4 regions of the Streptomyces sp. NPDC048696 genome follow, and region 3 is predicted to be linked to each of the others. Evidence: riboswitches for the same ligand, from Rfam matches in the RefSeq annotation. Region 3 holds a riboswitch; each other region holds the start of a gene.

Region 1 (3,423 bases), on a different contig from region 3:
CGAAGTGGATCGCGCGGGTGAGTGCGGCGGGCTGCCCGCCGCACTCACCCGTCAGGCGAGGGCGAGGAAGAGGCGTTCGAGTTCGGCCTCGGTCATCGCGATGACACCGGCCAGCTGGCCCTGGGCACGGCGCAGCCGGTTCAGTACGGCGGCGGTGGCTTCCTCGTCGACGGTCCTGGCCATGGGCGTGGGTCCCTCCTCGCTGCACGTCCGGGCCAGCGTACCCCCGGGGGTATCGCCGGACCGGGCGCCGAGGCGACCGTGGCGGTGCGGAAGGCGACGCCCTCGACCGGGGATCCGGTCAGTAGGCGCCGTTCACGTTGTCGATCGACCCGTACATCCTGGCCGCGTAGTTGCACGCGGCGGTGATGTTGGCGACGGGGTCGTAGCTGTCCGTCGAGGTGCCGGACACGTGGTACGCCTGGAACGTGGGGTCGATGACCTGGAGCAGGCCCTTGGAGGGGATTCCGGCGGCGGCGTTGGAGTCCCAGTTGTTGATGGCCAGCGGGTTGCCCGAGGACTCCCGCATGACGTTGCGGTAGATGCCGTCATAGCTGCCGGGAATACCGTGCTGGGCCATGATGTCCAGCGACTGCCGGATCCATCCGTCGAGGTTGTTCGCGTACGTGGTCGTCTTGGCGACGGCGGGCGTGGCCTGGGTGAGGGTGGTCGAGCGCGCGGAGCGGTCGGCGCGGGCGGTGGTGGCCGTACGGTCGGCGGTGGTGGCCGACGTCTGGGCCTTCGCCTGCTTGCCGAGCGTCAGTGTCAGACCGGGGTGGATCATGGTCGGGTCGGCGCCGATGGCCTGCCGGTTGTCCTGGTAGAGCGCCTGCCAGCCGCCGGTCACGTCGAGGTCGTGGGCGATCTTGGCGAGCGAGTCACCGGCGACGACCGCGTAGCTGGTGGGGGCGGTGTTCACGGCGGTCTTCACGGTCGGCTTGGCGGCCGCGACGACCGTCGCCCTGGCCGTGGTCGCGGAGTGCGCGACGGCGGGTGCGGCACCGGCGGTGGTCGCACCCATCACCGGAATGACGAGCGCGGCGCCCCCCGTACCTGCGGCGGCGAGGCCACGGGTAAGGGAGTTGGACTTGGGTCGGCGGTGCTTACCCTTTGCGGCCATGGCGAATTCCTCTCCTTCGCCTGCGAGGTGAGCTGTCGGGTTCGGGCAGGAGTTGCCCGGCCGCGGCGCACGCGGCTGCACCCCGAGCCGTTCCGGAATCCGGATCGGCGGCTTACCTGGGTCCCCCGCTCCTGCCATTCGTGTGTGTGGGAGGTTCCGGACGGCGGCAGGATTCGGCGGTCCATCCGGATTTAGCCGTGACCGTAAGCGAATAGGCCCGGGCGAAACAAGGACCGAATTCACCGCGCCATATCAGAGAAAGATCCACCGGAAGACGGGAACCCGGCACGCGGTCGGCCGAAATCCTCAACTCGCTTTGCCATAACGGACATTGGTCGGCCGCAGCCCTTGGGGCTGCGACCGACCACGTGACCCACTTCACTCCGCCGGGCCACATTTGCCATTCCGGCCGCCGATGCGTAAATGACGCCTAATTTACGCAATCACCTACACCGGCACCATTGGCGAAATAAGCAAGAAAATGTCCTTGCGGGATCATTTCGGACATTCTGCGGCTACAGCGGGCGCCGGGCCTTCAGCAGCCAGGAGGGCAGGTCGATCCGGGTGGTGACCTCGGCGCCCAGCTCGGAGGCCATCTCCGTGACCGCGATCTGCCCGACGATGGTGCCCGGCTCGATCGACTGCACCTCCCAGCCCGCCGCCGTGAACTCGCCGTACAGCTCGTCCTTGGTGGCCCGGTGGGGGCCGATGCCCTTGACGACCTCGACGAAGTCGGGGACCCGCTCGGAGAACGTGAGGATGTGCGCGACGCCGCCCGGCCGCGCCATCCGGTAGAGCTCACGGATGTAGCGCCCGCGCTCCGGCTCCTCCAGCGCGTGCAGCAGGGCGCAGTCCAGCATCGTGTCGAACTCGGCCTCGTAACCGTCCACGGCCGACAGGTCCGCCACGCCGAACTCGACGCTCACGCCCTGGTCGGCCGCCTTGCGGCGGCCCGACTCGACGGCCGTCGGCGAGAAGTCGAGCGCGACCACGTCGAGGTCCTGGCGCGCCAGGTACAGGGCCAGGCTGCCGGTCCCGCACCCCGCGTCGAGCACCCGCCCCTTGACGTCCCCGGCCTCGACGAGGCGTACGAACTCGGGCTGCGGCTCGCCGATGTCCCACGGCGGCAGCGCGAACGCCCCCTCGCCCTTGTACACGGCCTCGAAGCTCTCTGCGGCAGTGACAGTCATCAAGTGCGCCTTTCGTCATGGTCGTCGCACAGGCCCCCGTGGCCGGGCCTCGGCCCAGGCCCCGCTCAAGCACGTCCCAAGTGCCTCGGGGTATCGGCCCGTTGATCAACAACATATGACACGAGCAACGGCGTCAGGACTCCTTACTGTGCAACCGCGGAATCCGGCGGCGACGCCATCCGCCCCGGCCACAGCCCCCACGCCCGCGTCAAAGGCCACGCCCGTGTCACAGGCCGCGCGCTCCGTCGATCCGCTCGCGGAGCAGATCGGCGTGGCCGTTGTGGCGGGCGTACTCCTCGATCATGTGGATGACGACCCAGCGCAGCGACACCGTGCCGCGCCACGTGTCCTCGCCCACGACATCGAGATCCGGCGCCTCGGCGACGAACTTCTCGGCGAACGCCACCTCGGCACGCCACGCCTCCCACGCCTGTGCGACGACGGCGGGATCGGCCACCGCGTCGTCGAAGTCCCCGTCGGGGTTCGCCGCCGAGGCGAACCGGGACGGCGCGTCCTGCCCGGCCAGGACCTGCCGGAACCAGCGGCGCTCCACATCGGCGAGATGGCGCACCAGGCCAAGCAGCGACAGCGTGGAGGGCGCCACCGAACGCCGGGACAACTCCGCTTCCAGACCGGCGCACTTCAACTCCAGTGTCGTGCGCTGAGCGGCCAGGAAGTCGGCGAGCATGGTCCGCTCGTCGACGGTGGCACTGCTGCTGAACCGCCGATCCCGCTCGGCGTCGATGAACAACTCGGCTCTTCTGCTGCGTGGGCTCGTCATGACCCCATCATCGACCGGGCGCATCATGGACGGCACCATTCCCCGTGATCAATACGCCCCATTCACATGACGTGAGCGTCATCGAACTCCACGCCATTTTGTCGAACCGGGCCAACCGCCCAGGAATTCACCCCCCCCCCCCATGAATTCACCCCGCACGCGGCCGGCGCGCATAACGCGACGACGGCCACGGCGGGGAGATTTCTGCGCCCGCCCGCGACTTCATGGGCGGCAACTCATGCCATTCAGCGGGGGTTCGCGCCACCTCGCAGCGGCAGCACCCGCGTGTGCTCCTGACGTACGGCCTGGAGGTCGCGCGGGTCGAGGCCGAG
Region 2 (3,423 bases), on a different contig from region 3:
CGAGCAGGGCGTTGGCGGAGCCCTCCTCGATGCCGCGGGCCAGTCGCTCCGGGTTGGTGACGAACAGGTCGTCGCCGACGATCTGGACCTTGGCGCCCAGGCGCGAGGTGATGGTGTTCCAGCCGGCCCAGTCGTCCTCGTACAGCGGGTCCTCGATGGAGACCAGCGGGTACGCGGAGACGAGCTCCTCGTAGTACTCGGTCATCTCGGCGGCCGAGCGGGACTTGCCCTCGAACTCGTACTTGCCGTCCTTGTAGAACTCGGACGCGGCGACGTCGAGCGCCAGCGCGATGTCCTTGCCCGGGACGTAACCGGCCTCCTTGATGGCCTCAAGGATGAGGTCCAGGGCGGCGCGGTTGGACTCCAGGTTCGGGGCGAAGCCGCCCTCGTCGCCCAGACCCGTGGAGAGGCCCTTGTTCTTCAGGACCTTCTTGAGGGTGTGGTAGACCTCGGCACCCCAGCGAAGGGCCTCGGAGAAGGACTCCGCGCCGATCGGGGCGATCATGAACTCCTGGATGTCGACGTTGGAGTCGGCGTGCGACCCACCGTTGAGGATGTTCATCATCGGGACCGGCAGCAGGTGCGCGTTCGGGCCACCGAGGTAGCGGAACAGCGGCAGGTCGCTGGCCTCGGAGGCGGCGTGCGCGACGGCGAGCGAGACGCCGAGGATGGCGTTGGCGCCCAGCGAGCCCTTGTTGTCCGTGGCGTCCAGGTCGAACATCGCCTGGTCGATCAGGCGCTGCTCGGTGGCGTCGTAGCCGACGAGCTCCGGGCCGATCTGCTCGATCACGGCGAGGACGGCCTTCTCGACGCCCTTGCCCTGGTAACGGTTGGGGTCACCGTCACGCAGTTCGATGGCCTCGAAGGCACCGGTGGAGGCACCCGAGGGGACGGCGGCACGGCCGGTGCTGCCGTCGTCGAGGCCGACCTCGACCTCGACCGTGGGGTTGCCTCGGGAGTCCAGGATTTCCCGGGCTACGACGACGTCGATGGACGGCACGAGCATCTCCTTCTGGGATGTGACGCGAATACGACCGGGCCGCGTGGTCCGGCACCCCTGAGCCTAGCCGCCTCCCGGCCATCGGCCAGCCGACCGACCGGCCCGTGGGACGAAACGGGGGGCGAAATGTTTCTGAACGGAACAAAGCCCCGCCCCCGCGCGACGGGGGATGCGCGCGGGGGCGGGGTTTTGTGCGGGGCTCGCCCCGCAGCCCCGGTTCAGCTTTCAGCTGAGCGGGTTCGCTGCACCTTCGGTGCGGGGCGGTTCGCTGCGCGTTCGGTGCGGGTCCGTTGTGGCTGGTCGCGCCCACGCGGCGGAGCCGCACAATGTCACAGCCCCGCGCCCCTTGGTGGGCCCTTCGGGCCCTCCCCAGGGGCGCGGGCGACCGCTTACGCCAGGTGCAGCTGCTGGCCCGGGTAGATCAGGTTCGCGTCCTTGACGACGTCCTTGTTCAGCTCGAACAGCTTCTGCCAGCCGCCCTTGACGCCGTGCGCGGCGGCGATGGAGCCGAGGGTGTCGCCGGACTTCACCTTGTACTCGCCGTCGCCGGTCTGGACCGGCGCCGGGCGGGACTCGCCGCGGGAGGCGGGGGCCGACTCGCGCTGCGGGGCCGGGGCGGCCTTGGGCGCGGCCTTCTTCGGCGCGGCCGGCTTCGAGGACGAGGAGGAGTGCGAGCCCGAGGTGTCGACGTTCGGGGACGCGCCGCCGGACGTCAGGTTGCCCGCGCCCGCGCAGGACCAGGCACCCGGGCCCTGCATCGCGAGCAGCTTCTCGGCGGTGGCTATCTGCTGGCCCTTGGTGGCCAGGTCGGCGCGCGAGGCGTACTGGGTGCCGCCGGCGGCCGCCCAGGACGACTGCGAGAACTGCAGGCCGCCGTAGTAGCCGTTGCCGGTGTTGGTGGACCAGTTGCCGCCGGACTCGCACTGGGCGACCGCGTCCCAGGTGGCGACGGAGGCGGCGGAGGCCGAGCCGGTCGCCATCAGCGGGGCGGCGACGGCGGCGCCGGTGACACCGGCGAGCGTGGCGATACGGGTGGCCTTGCTGGGGCGGCGGTGCTTGCCCTTGCCGGAAAGCAGCATGGAGTGTCTCCTCACCGACGCCTGCGAGGTGAGCTGTCGGGTTCGGGCGTGAGCTGCCCGGCCGCGCGTACTGGCGCGCGGCTTCACCCCAAGCCGGTCCGTGGCCGTCTCGTACGTCGCGCCGTCTGGCGTACGTCCCTCAACGGCCGGGCCCGGCACTTACCTTGGGTCCCCCGCTCCTGCCTACGGCGCGTCAAGCGTCGGCTGTTCCCGGCGACCGACGGCAGGATTCGGCGTTTTCGGTCGCAGGGGCTCGTGGTGACGAGCGCTCCGACCGTAAACACACCAACCCCTGATGTTCAAAGGGGCACATCGGGGAGAAAACGCCCGTAGCGATCCTCCCGTAACCACTGTTTCCGCAGGTCGGGGGCGTCCCGCACGTACCGGACGTACGGGACACGCCAGTTGACGGAAAGAGACTCATGTCTCACTTGCGCAGAAGTGGACATACGCCCCTGAACTACCCGTGGGTGATGGCCGGGTTGTCCGGCTTTGCCAGGTTCAGGTCAAGGCTCTGGCCGGGCAGGATGAGGTCCGGGTCGGAGCCGATCGTCTTCTCGTTCGCCTTGTAGAGCGCCGACCAGCCGCCCTCGACCTTGTGCGAGCGCGAGATGTCCCACAGGTTGTCGCCGGGGCGGACGGTGTAGTCGCCGTTCGCGGCCGTGGCGTCGCCCGCCGTACGTGAGTCGACGTCACCTCGCGAGGCGCGGGGCTGCGATGCGTGGGTGTCGTCGGTGCCGCCCGGGCCGGCGGTCGCGGGCGCGCCGGTCTCGGCCGGGTCGGGGGTGCCGCGGTGCTTGCCGCCGGAGGACGTGCTGGGCGCCGGGGCCGTCTTGTCGGGCGCCGACGGCGTCGAGCCCGTCTTGCCGTCCTTGCCGCTCTTGCCGTCCTTGCCCGTCGACGGGGTCGTGGACGGCTTGGGCGCCGTGGAGGCGGAGCCGGAGGGCGTGGCGGGCGCCGGAGTCGTCTTGGCGGGCGCGGACGGCACGTCGGCGGAGGGGGACGTGGGCGCCGCCGACGCGGTGGTGCCCGGGTCGACGGCCGGGGTGCCGCCGCCGCTGGTGAGCCCGGAGACCTCGGTGCAGCTGGTGAACGCCTTCGGGCCCTTGGCCGCGAGCACCTTCTCGCCGACCGCGATCTGCTGCGCGCGGCTGGCCATGTCGGGGCGCTCGGCGTACGACGTGCCGCCGTAGGTCTCCCACGTCTCCTGCGAGAGCTGGAGCCCGCCGTACAGGCCGTTGCCGAAGTCGGCGCTCCAGGCGCCACCGCTCTCGCATTCGGCGACCCGGTCCCAGGTGGTCGCCGAGGCCGCGTTCGCGCCGCTCGCCGCGAAGAGCGGGAGGG
Region 3 (3,423 bases):
GACACCTGCTCGTAGAAGGAGACGAGCCGCTCGGCGTCGGCGGTCGTGATGGGCCTGATCCGGGCCGTGCCCCCGTCGCGCAGCACGACGTCGGCCTCCCAGTGGGCCGGGTACGCGGGGTCCTGCGTCTTCTCCTGCGGAGCCTGCATACGGGCAGCCTACGGGTCGCGGGGCCGGTTGGGGCGGGCCAAGGTAGGGAGCCGGAGCAGGGGGCCAGGGCAGGAGAGGAGCACAGGGCCGAACGGCCTTCGAGCCGGGGTCCGAGGTCGGTATGAGCACTCCGCAGGGCATGAGAGAATGGTCTAGACAACCGTCAGAGATTTCGAAGGGCATCACCATGGCTGAGCGCCGCGTCAATGTCGGCTGGGCCGAGGGCCTGCACGCCCGCCCCGCTTCCATCTTCGTCCGCGCCGCCACGGCGTCCGGCGTCCCCGTGACGATCGCCAAGGCCGACGGCAACCCGGTCAACGCCGCCTCCATGCTCGCGGTGCTCGGCCTGGGCGCGCAGGGCGGCGAGGAGATCGTGCTGGCTTCCGAGGCGGAGGGCTCCGACGCGGCCCTGGACCGTCTGGCGAAGCTCGTCGCCGAGGGCCTTGAGGAGCTGCCGGAGACGGTCTGACCGCACCCGGTCGGCCGACCCCGCGCTTCATCGAGCGAGCCGTGCACCCGAATTCGGGTGCACGGCTCGCTTTCTTGTGCGCGACTTCGCGACTTCACACCTTCGCGACTTCGCGTACGACGCTGATTTCGGGCAGCCGAAATCCGGCCCCTCGAATTACTTCTCTTTGTATACGGCGGCTTTGTTAAGCACGGGCGCTCGCGGTGTTTACGGCATGTTGCGAACTTCTCACGTCCGCCGGGCGACGCAGGCGATAGGCGGAAAAGGCACGCTCGGCGTGGAGGGCGGCGACGGACCTGGCCCGCTCGGCGTCGCCGCGCGCCACCGCGTCCACGATCGCCGCGTGCTCGGCCCAGGACTCACCGGGCAGCGCGGGCCGCTCCACCACGTACATCCAGGCGACCTTCTGCCGCAGCTGGGTGAGCAGCGCGATCAGGCCGGGGCTGCCGGACGCCTGGGCGAGCGTCTCGTGGAACCAGACGCCCAGCGAGCGCAGGTCCTCGCCCTGGGCCCGCCGGATGCGCTCCTGCCCCAGCCTGACCAGGCCACGCAGCACCTTGAGATGCGCCTCGGTGTGCCGCGTCGCCGCGCGCGCGGCGGCCAGCGGCTCCAGCAGCACCCGCATTTCGAGCAGGTCGGCCGCGTCCTGCTCGGTGGGCTCGGCGACACAGGCCCCGGCGTGCCGGCGGGTGGTCACGAAGCCCTCGGACTCCAGGGTGCGCAGCGCCTCGCGGACCGGGACGCGCGAGACTCCGTAACGCCGGGCGAGCACTTCCTCGGTGAGCCGGCTGCCGCGCTCGAAGAGCCCCGCGACGATGTCGTCGCGGATTGCCGTGCATACCGATTGCGCCGGAATACGCATGACCGAACCTCCGCCTTAATCCCCGCGAAACGCGGTCGATCGACGCCTGTTCGGCGACTCTATTCCAGCGGCTGTTAATTCCCGGTGACATGGCCTATTCCAGCGATACCTTTTGGCCAACGCGCCGACGCGGCAACGCACGAAGCCCCGGCACGAGGTGCCGGGGCTTCGATGACAGGGGGACGCTCGGCGCGTCGGTGGCTCAGACGGACACGCCGTGCGCGCGCAGGTACGCGACCGGGTCGATGTCTGAGCCGTACGTGGCGGCCGTGCGGGCCTCGAAGTGGAGGTGCGGGCCGGTGGTGTTGCCGGTGTCGCCGGAGAGGCCGATCTGCTGGCCCGGCTCGACCGACTGGCCGACGGAGACACCGATGGACGACAGGTGGCCGTACTGCGTGTACGTGCCGTCGTTCATCCGGATCACGATGTTGTTGCCGTACGCCCCGCCCCAGCCCGCCTCCACGACGGTGCCGAGCCCCACGGCGTGCACCACGGTGCCGCTGTCCGCGTGGAAGTCGATGCCGGTGTGGCTGCCGGAGGACCACAGCGAGCCGCCGGTCTTGTAGCCGGTGGAGACGTACGAGTCCGCTATCGGGGCGACGAAGGTGTTGAGGCGCTTGCGCTCGGCCTCGCGGGCGGCCCGCTCCTTGGCGGCGCGCTCCTCCTTGGCCCGGGCCTCGGCCTTGCGCTTGGCCTCGGCGGCGGCGCGGGCCTTGTCGGCGGCGTGCTGCTGCGCGGCGGCCTGGGCGCCGATGCGGTCGGCGAGCGAGTCGCCGATGACGATGGCCTGGGTGAGGCCGGTGTCCTCGACGGAGGCCGCGGCGGGGGCGGCGTGCTCGGCGGCGAGGGCCGGCGAGGCGAGGGTGCCCACGACTCCGGCGGTGGCCAGGGTGGCGATGCCCGCTATGTTCGTGCCCTTGCGCGACATGGCGCTGGGACGCCGGTGCTTCCCGGTGGCACGGGTGAACGCCATGAAGTGGCGGTGTCCTTTCCTTCCATCTCGCCTACCGGGTTAGCTGACGGGTTCGGAGCTGGAAGGTCTCCTACGGGCCCCTCCGCGGGCGGAGGTGTCCGATTCACCCCAGGGACTGAGTGGGTCCCCGGCTCCCCTGGCTCGCGCCAGTTGGGGACTCGGCGATCGCTGTCCGGTGCCGCGGCTGCGGCGGGTGGTGACGGACAGCCCGACCGACGCTAGACGGCTGATCTTTCAATCGCCAAACAGACGCCTGGTTTTGTAGCGCACGCCACATGACAGACAGGCAACCTCCCCAATAAACCGGACATACGGGAGGACCCCGGCGGCACAGCTGCCACCGGGGTCCTCCCCGTACCCGACGCCGCGCGCGCGGCGCGGCGCCCAATCAGCCCGCGACGACGGTGACTTCACCGATTCCGAGGGCCTTGACCGGCTCCTCGATCTGCGCCGCGTCACCCACGAGGACGGTCACCAGACGGTCCACCGGGAAGGCGCTGACGACGGCCGCCGTCGCCTCCACGGTGCCCGTCTCGGCGAGGCGCGCGTACAACTGCGCCTGGAAGTCGTCCGGGAGGTGCTGCTCGACCTGGTCGGCCAGCGTCCCGGCGACGGCCGCCGCCGTCTCGTACTTCAGCGGGGCGACGCCCACCAGGTTCTGCACGGCCGTCTCGCGCTCGGGGTCGGTCAGACCCTCGGCGGCGAGCTTGCGCAGCACCGTCCACAGGTCGTCGAGGGCCGGGCCGGTGTTCGGGGTGTCGACCGAGCCGCTGATGGCGAGCATGGCCGCGCCGGTGCCCTCGGCGCCGGAGCGCAGCACCTGACCGTACGCACGTACTCCGTACGTGTAGCCCTTCTCCTCGCGCAGGACGCGGTCCAGGCGGGAGGTGAGCGTGCCGCCCAGGCAGTACGTACCGAGCACCTGGGCGGGCCAGACGCGGTCGTGGCGGTCCGGGCCGACCCGGCCGA
Region 4 (3,423 bases), on a different contig from region 3:
TCCCCGCTACTGAAGTCCACAGGGCCCGGCACATGTCATATGTGCCGGGCCCTTGGCGTTGCCCGCTCCATGGTTCCGTTCCGTGCTTCCGTTCCGTGTTTTCCCGGGACGGTCCTGCGTACGTAAAGTAGTCTCCCGATTGCTATGCGCGAGCACGCTGCGGGGCTGCTGGATTCGGCCGCCCGGATCGGGGCGGCGACGCGGCGGAGAGTGCCCGTCGTGCCGCTGTTCCTCGTCCTGTGCGCGCTGCTGATGTGCGTCTCGCTGCCGCTGCCGCCCACCGCCGTGCCCTGGCTGTCCGCGCCGGGCCGCACCAAGGGCGGCGTCCCGGCCGTGCACGGGCCGCCCGCTCCCCGTCGGCACGCGAGAGGGACGTGCGTACGGGGCCTCTCCGGGCCCCGTCGGTGCCGGGCGCGGCTCATCGCGACGGGGGCCGACCGCCGCTGACCCGGTTGGCCGAGGTGCGGTCGCCGTCGGGCACGCCGCCCGACAGCCTGGGTGGGGCACGGCATGTCGGCGGCCCGGCGGACGCGCAGGGAGACGACAGGTGCGGCAGCGAGGAGAGGGTGAGGGCGGGGAGGACTCCCGGCCCTTCGGCCCCGGCGAGGGCGGCGACCCGGAGGGCCCCCGGGGCCCCGGGCTCGTCCGCTTCCTGCCCGCGCTGCTCCTCGTCGTCGGTTTCGTCTTCGACATCTCGACCCCGCCCGATCTCACCGCCGCCGCCCTCTACTCGGCCGCGCCCCTGGTCGCCGCGTCGTTCTTCGGCCGGGTCGGCACGGCCGTCACGGGCGCGGGCGCCGTCGCGGCGGTGCTGCTCACCGACTACTTCCACGACATCCCCAGCACCTCCGAGGGGGTCAGCGAGCTGTTCACCGTGTTCACGGTCGCCATGCTCGCGCTGGTCATCAACCGCACCCTGCGCCGCAGCGGCGAGCGCCTGGCCTCCGCGCGCGTCATCGCGGAGACCGCCCAGCGCGCCGTGCTGCCCGAGCCCGCCGCACGCATCGGCGGACTCCAGGTCGCCGCGCGGTACGAGGCGGCGCAGGCGGGCGCGTTCATCGGCGGCGACCTCTTCGCCGTCCAGGACACGCCGTACGGGGTGCGGGTCGTCGTCGGGGACGTGCGCGGCAAGGGCCTGGGGGCGGTGGGGGCGGTGGCGGTGGTCATCGGGGCGTTCCGGGAGGCCGCCGAGCAGGAGGAGTCGCTCGAAGGCGTGGCCGGGCGGCTGGAGCGGGCGCTGGCCCGGGAGGGCGTCCGGCGTGACGCCCTGGACGCCTTCGAGGGCTTCACCACGGCCGTGCTCGCCGAGATCCCGCCGGGCCGCGCGTGCGTACGCCTGGTGAACCGGGGGCACCCCGAGCCGCTGCTCCTGCACGCGGACGGCGCCCTCGACGCGCTCGCCCCCGCCGACCCCGCGCTGCCGCTGGGGATGGCGGAGCTCGGGGTGTGGCCGGACCGGGTGGACACGTATCCGTTCCCGCCCGGCGCGACGCTGCTGCTGTACACCGACGGCCTCTCCGAGGCGCGCGCGTTCGAGGCCCCGGGCGACTTCTACGACCCGCGCGAGCGGCTGCGCCACCGGATCTTCCCCGGGCCGGACGAGCTCCTGGACGCGCTCGTCGACGACGTGCGCAGACATACGGGCGGGGGCGCGAGCGACGACATGGCGCTGCTCGCGGTGAGCAGACCGGGCGTGCGCCAGCCCGAGCGGCGCCGGACGATGCCGGTGGTGCCGTAGCCCTTGGTAGCCGAACGGCCCCGCTGCGCACGCTGTTTGACGCGCTGTCATTAAGGATCAACGGGAACAGCTTGGAAACAGGTCCCGGTGTCTATTAACGTTCGATAACGCAGCGCGGTCGTCCCAGCCGTCGCCAAGGCGGCACCGTGCGCACGCGCCGAATCCCGCAAGGGAACCGGGGAACCACCAACTTGGGGTGAATCGGGCACCTTCGCGCCTTTCTGAGGTGCCCGTAGGAGACCTTCCTGCTCCGAACCCGTCAGCTAACCCGGTAGGCGAGAAGGAAGGAAAGGAGTGCGCCCCCGTGGCGTCCAACGAGCCTGCCCTCGGCACCCCGCCGGTTTCCCCCGTCTCCCTGTACGGGGCCGCGCCCAGTGACACCGAGGTGTGGGAGGAGTGGAACCCCACGGAGGAGTCCCTGCCCTCCGTGCGCGGCCGGCACCGCGTCGCCAAGCAGCGCGGCGGGCTCGCCCGCAGCTCCACCGTCCTCGGCGTCGGCGTCATCGCGGCCGTCGGCGCGGGCGGCATGGCCAGCGCGCAGACCAAGCCGCCGGTCTCCATATCCCTGCCCGACTCGGTCGCCGACAAACTCCCGGACGTCAAGTCCCTGCCGGGCGTGGGCACGTTGATATCGGACATCGCGGGCGACGACACCCCGGACACGTCCCCGTCCGCCGAGGCCGACAGGGCCGTGGCGAGCGCCCCCCTCACCATGGCGGGCGTCTCCAGCGCCGAGGCCGAGAAGGGCGCCACCGGCGCGGGCGAGGCCCTGCGCGCCCGGATCCTGCAGCAGGCCGAACAGCAGCAGAACAACGCCGAGGCCGAGGCCAAGGCGAGTGCCGAGAAGGCGGCGGCGGACAAGGCCGCGGCCGAGGCGAAGGCCGCGCAGACCGTCGCGCAGCAGAAGGCGGAGGCCGAGAAGAAGGCCGCCGAAGAAGCCGCCGCGAAGAAGGCGGAGGAGGAGCGGCTGGCCGAGCTCGCCAAGAGCTACTCGCTGCCGGTCGCCTCGTACACGATCACCTCGACGTTCGGCGAGGCCGGTTCGATGTGGGCCTCCGGCCACCACACGGGCCTCGACTTCGCCGCCCCGACCGGCACGCCGCTGAAGGCGATCCACGGCGGCACGGTCAAGTCGGCGGGCTGGTCAGGCTCGTACGGCTACCGCACGGTCATCGAGCTGGAGGACGGCTCCGAGCTCTGGTTCTGCCACCAGTCCTCGATCGCGGTCAGCGCGGGCCAGCAGGTCACCACCGGCGAGACGATCGGCCGCGTCGGCGCCACCGGCAACGTCACGGGTCCGCATCTGCACCTGGAGGTGCACACGCCGGACGGCACGGGCATCGACCCGATGGCGTGGCTCCAGTCGAAGGGGCTCAACCCGTAGGTCGTACGCGGGTCGTACGGGGGGGCGGCCGGGGCGTGGTCCCCGGCCGCGGTTCCCGCCGCGGCCCAGTCGGGCCCCCGCATCCGGAATAGCCCTGCCCCACAACGCCGTTGCCCCCGTATGACCTCTCTGCGCCCGCTCGGTTCCTCCGACCTCTCCGTCTTCCCGCTCGCCCTCGGCGGCAACGTCTTCGGCTGGACCGCCGACGAGGCGGCGTCGTTCGCCGTGCTCGACGCGTACGCCGCCGCCGGTGGCAACTTCGTGGACACGGCCGACATGTACTCGCACTGGGCCACGGGCA

What was found. A riboswitch is a leader RNA that binds a small molecule or an ion and turns the genes downstream of it on or off. The one in region 3 is predicted to bind cyclic di-AMP.
Positions count from the first base shown of each region.
Region 1: linked by a shared signal. The riboswitch ahead of ACGFRG_RS18255 (LysM peptidoglycan-binding domain-containing protein) and the one ahead of ACGFRG_RS29735 (M23 family metallopeptidase) in region 3 are both predicted to bind cyclic di-AMP.
Region 2: linked by a shared signal. The riboswitch ahead of ACGFRG_RS33160 (transglycosylase family protein) and the one ahead of ACGFRG_RS29735 (M23 family metallopeptidase) in region 3 are both predicted to bind cyclic di-AMP.
Region 4: linked by a shared signal. The riboswitch ahead of ACGFRG_RS35230 (M23 family metallopeptidase) and the one ahead of ACGFRG_RS29735 (M23 family metallopeptidase) in region 3 are both predicted to bind cyclic di-AMP.

Region 1 covers NZ_JBICVJ010000008.1:30,569-33,991, reverse strand. Annotated here, with positions in the region: partial or broken gene ACGFRG_RS18260 (metal-sensing transcriptional repressor) at 85-183, opposite strand; gene ACGFRG_RS18255 (LysM peptidoglycan-binding domain-containing protein) at 302-1,120, opposite strand; cyclic di-AMP (ydaO/yuaA leader) riboswitch at 1,125-1,309, opposite strand; gene ACGFRG_RS18250 (class I SAM-dependent methyltransferase) at 1,636-2,310, opposite strand; gene ACGFRG_RS18245 (DinB family protein) at 2,537-3,091, opposite strand; gene ACGFRG_RS18240 (alkaline phosphatase family protein) at 3,337-3,423, opposite strand, start outside.
Region 2 covers NZ_JBICVJ010000023.1:52,843-56,265, reverse strand. Annotated here, with positions in the region: gene eno (phosphopyruvate hydratase) at 1-1,006, opposite strand, end outside; gene ACGFRG_RS33160 (transglycosylase family protein) at 1,390-2,079, opposite strand; cyclic di-AMP (ydaO/yuaA leader) riboswitch at 2,083-2,280, opposite strand; gene ACGFRG_RS33155 (transglycosylase family protein) at 2,540-3,423, opposite strand, start outside.
Region 3 covers NZ_JBICVJ010000017.1:33,512-36,934, reverse strand. Annotated here, with positions in the region: gene ACGFRG_RS29750 (GNAT family N-acetyltransferase) at 1-149, opposite strand, end outside; gene ACGFRG_RS29745 (HPr family phosphocarrier protein) at 338-619, shown strand; gene ACGFRG_RS29740 (GntR family transcriptional regulator) at 804-1,481, opposite strand; gene ACGFRG_RS29735 (M23 family metallopeptidase) at 1,684-2,454, opposite strand; cyclic di-AMP (ydaO/yuaA leader) riboswitch at 2,468-2,628, opposite strand; gene ACGFRG_RS29730 (M16 family metallopeptidase) at 2,843-3,423, opposite strand, start outside.
Region 4 covers NZ_JBICVJ010000030.1:21,542-24,964, reverse strand. Annotated here, with positions in the region: tRNA gene ACGFRG_RS35245 (tRNA-Met) at 1-9, shown strand, start outside; gene ACGFRG_RS35240 (hypothetical protein) at 145-447, shown strand; gene ACGFRG_RS35235 (PP2C family protein-serine/threonine phosphatase) at 548-1,738, shown strand; cyclic di-AMP (ydaO/yuaA leader) riboswitch at 1,884-2,031, shown strand; gene ACGFRG_RS35230 (M23 family metallopeptidase) at 2,043-3,122, shown strand; gene ACGFRG_RS35225 (aldo/keto reductase) at 3,243-3,423, shown strand, end outside.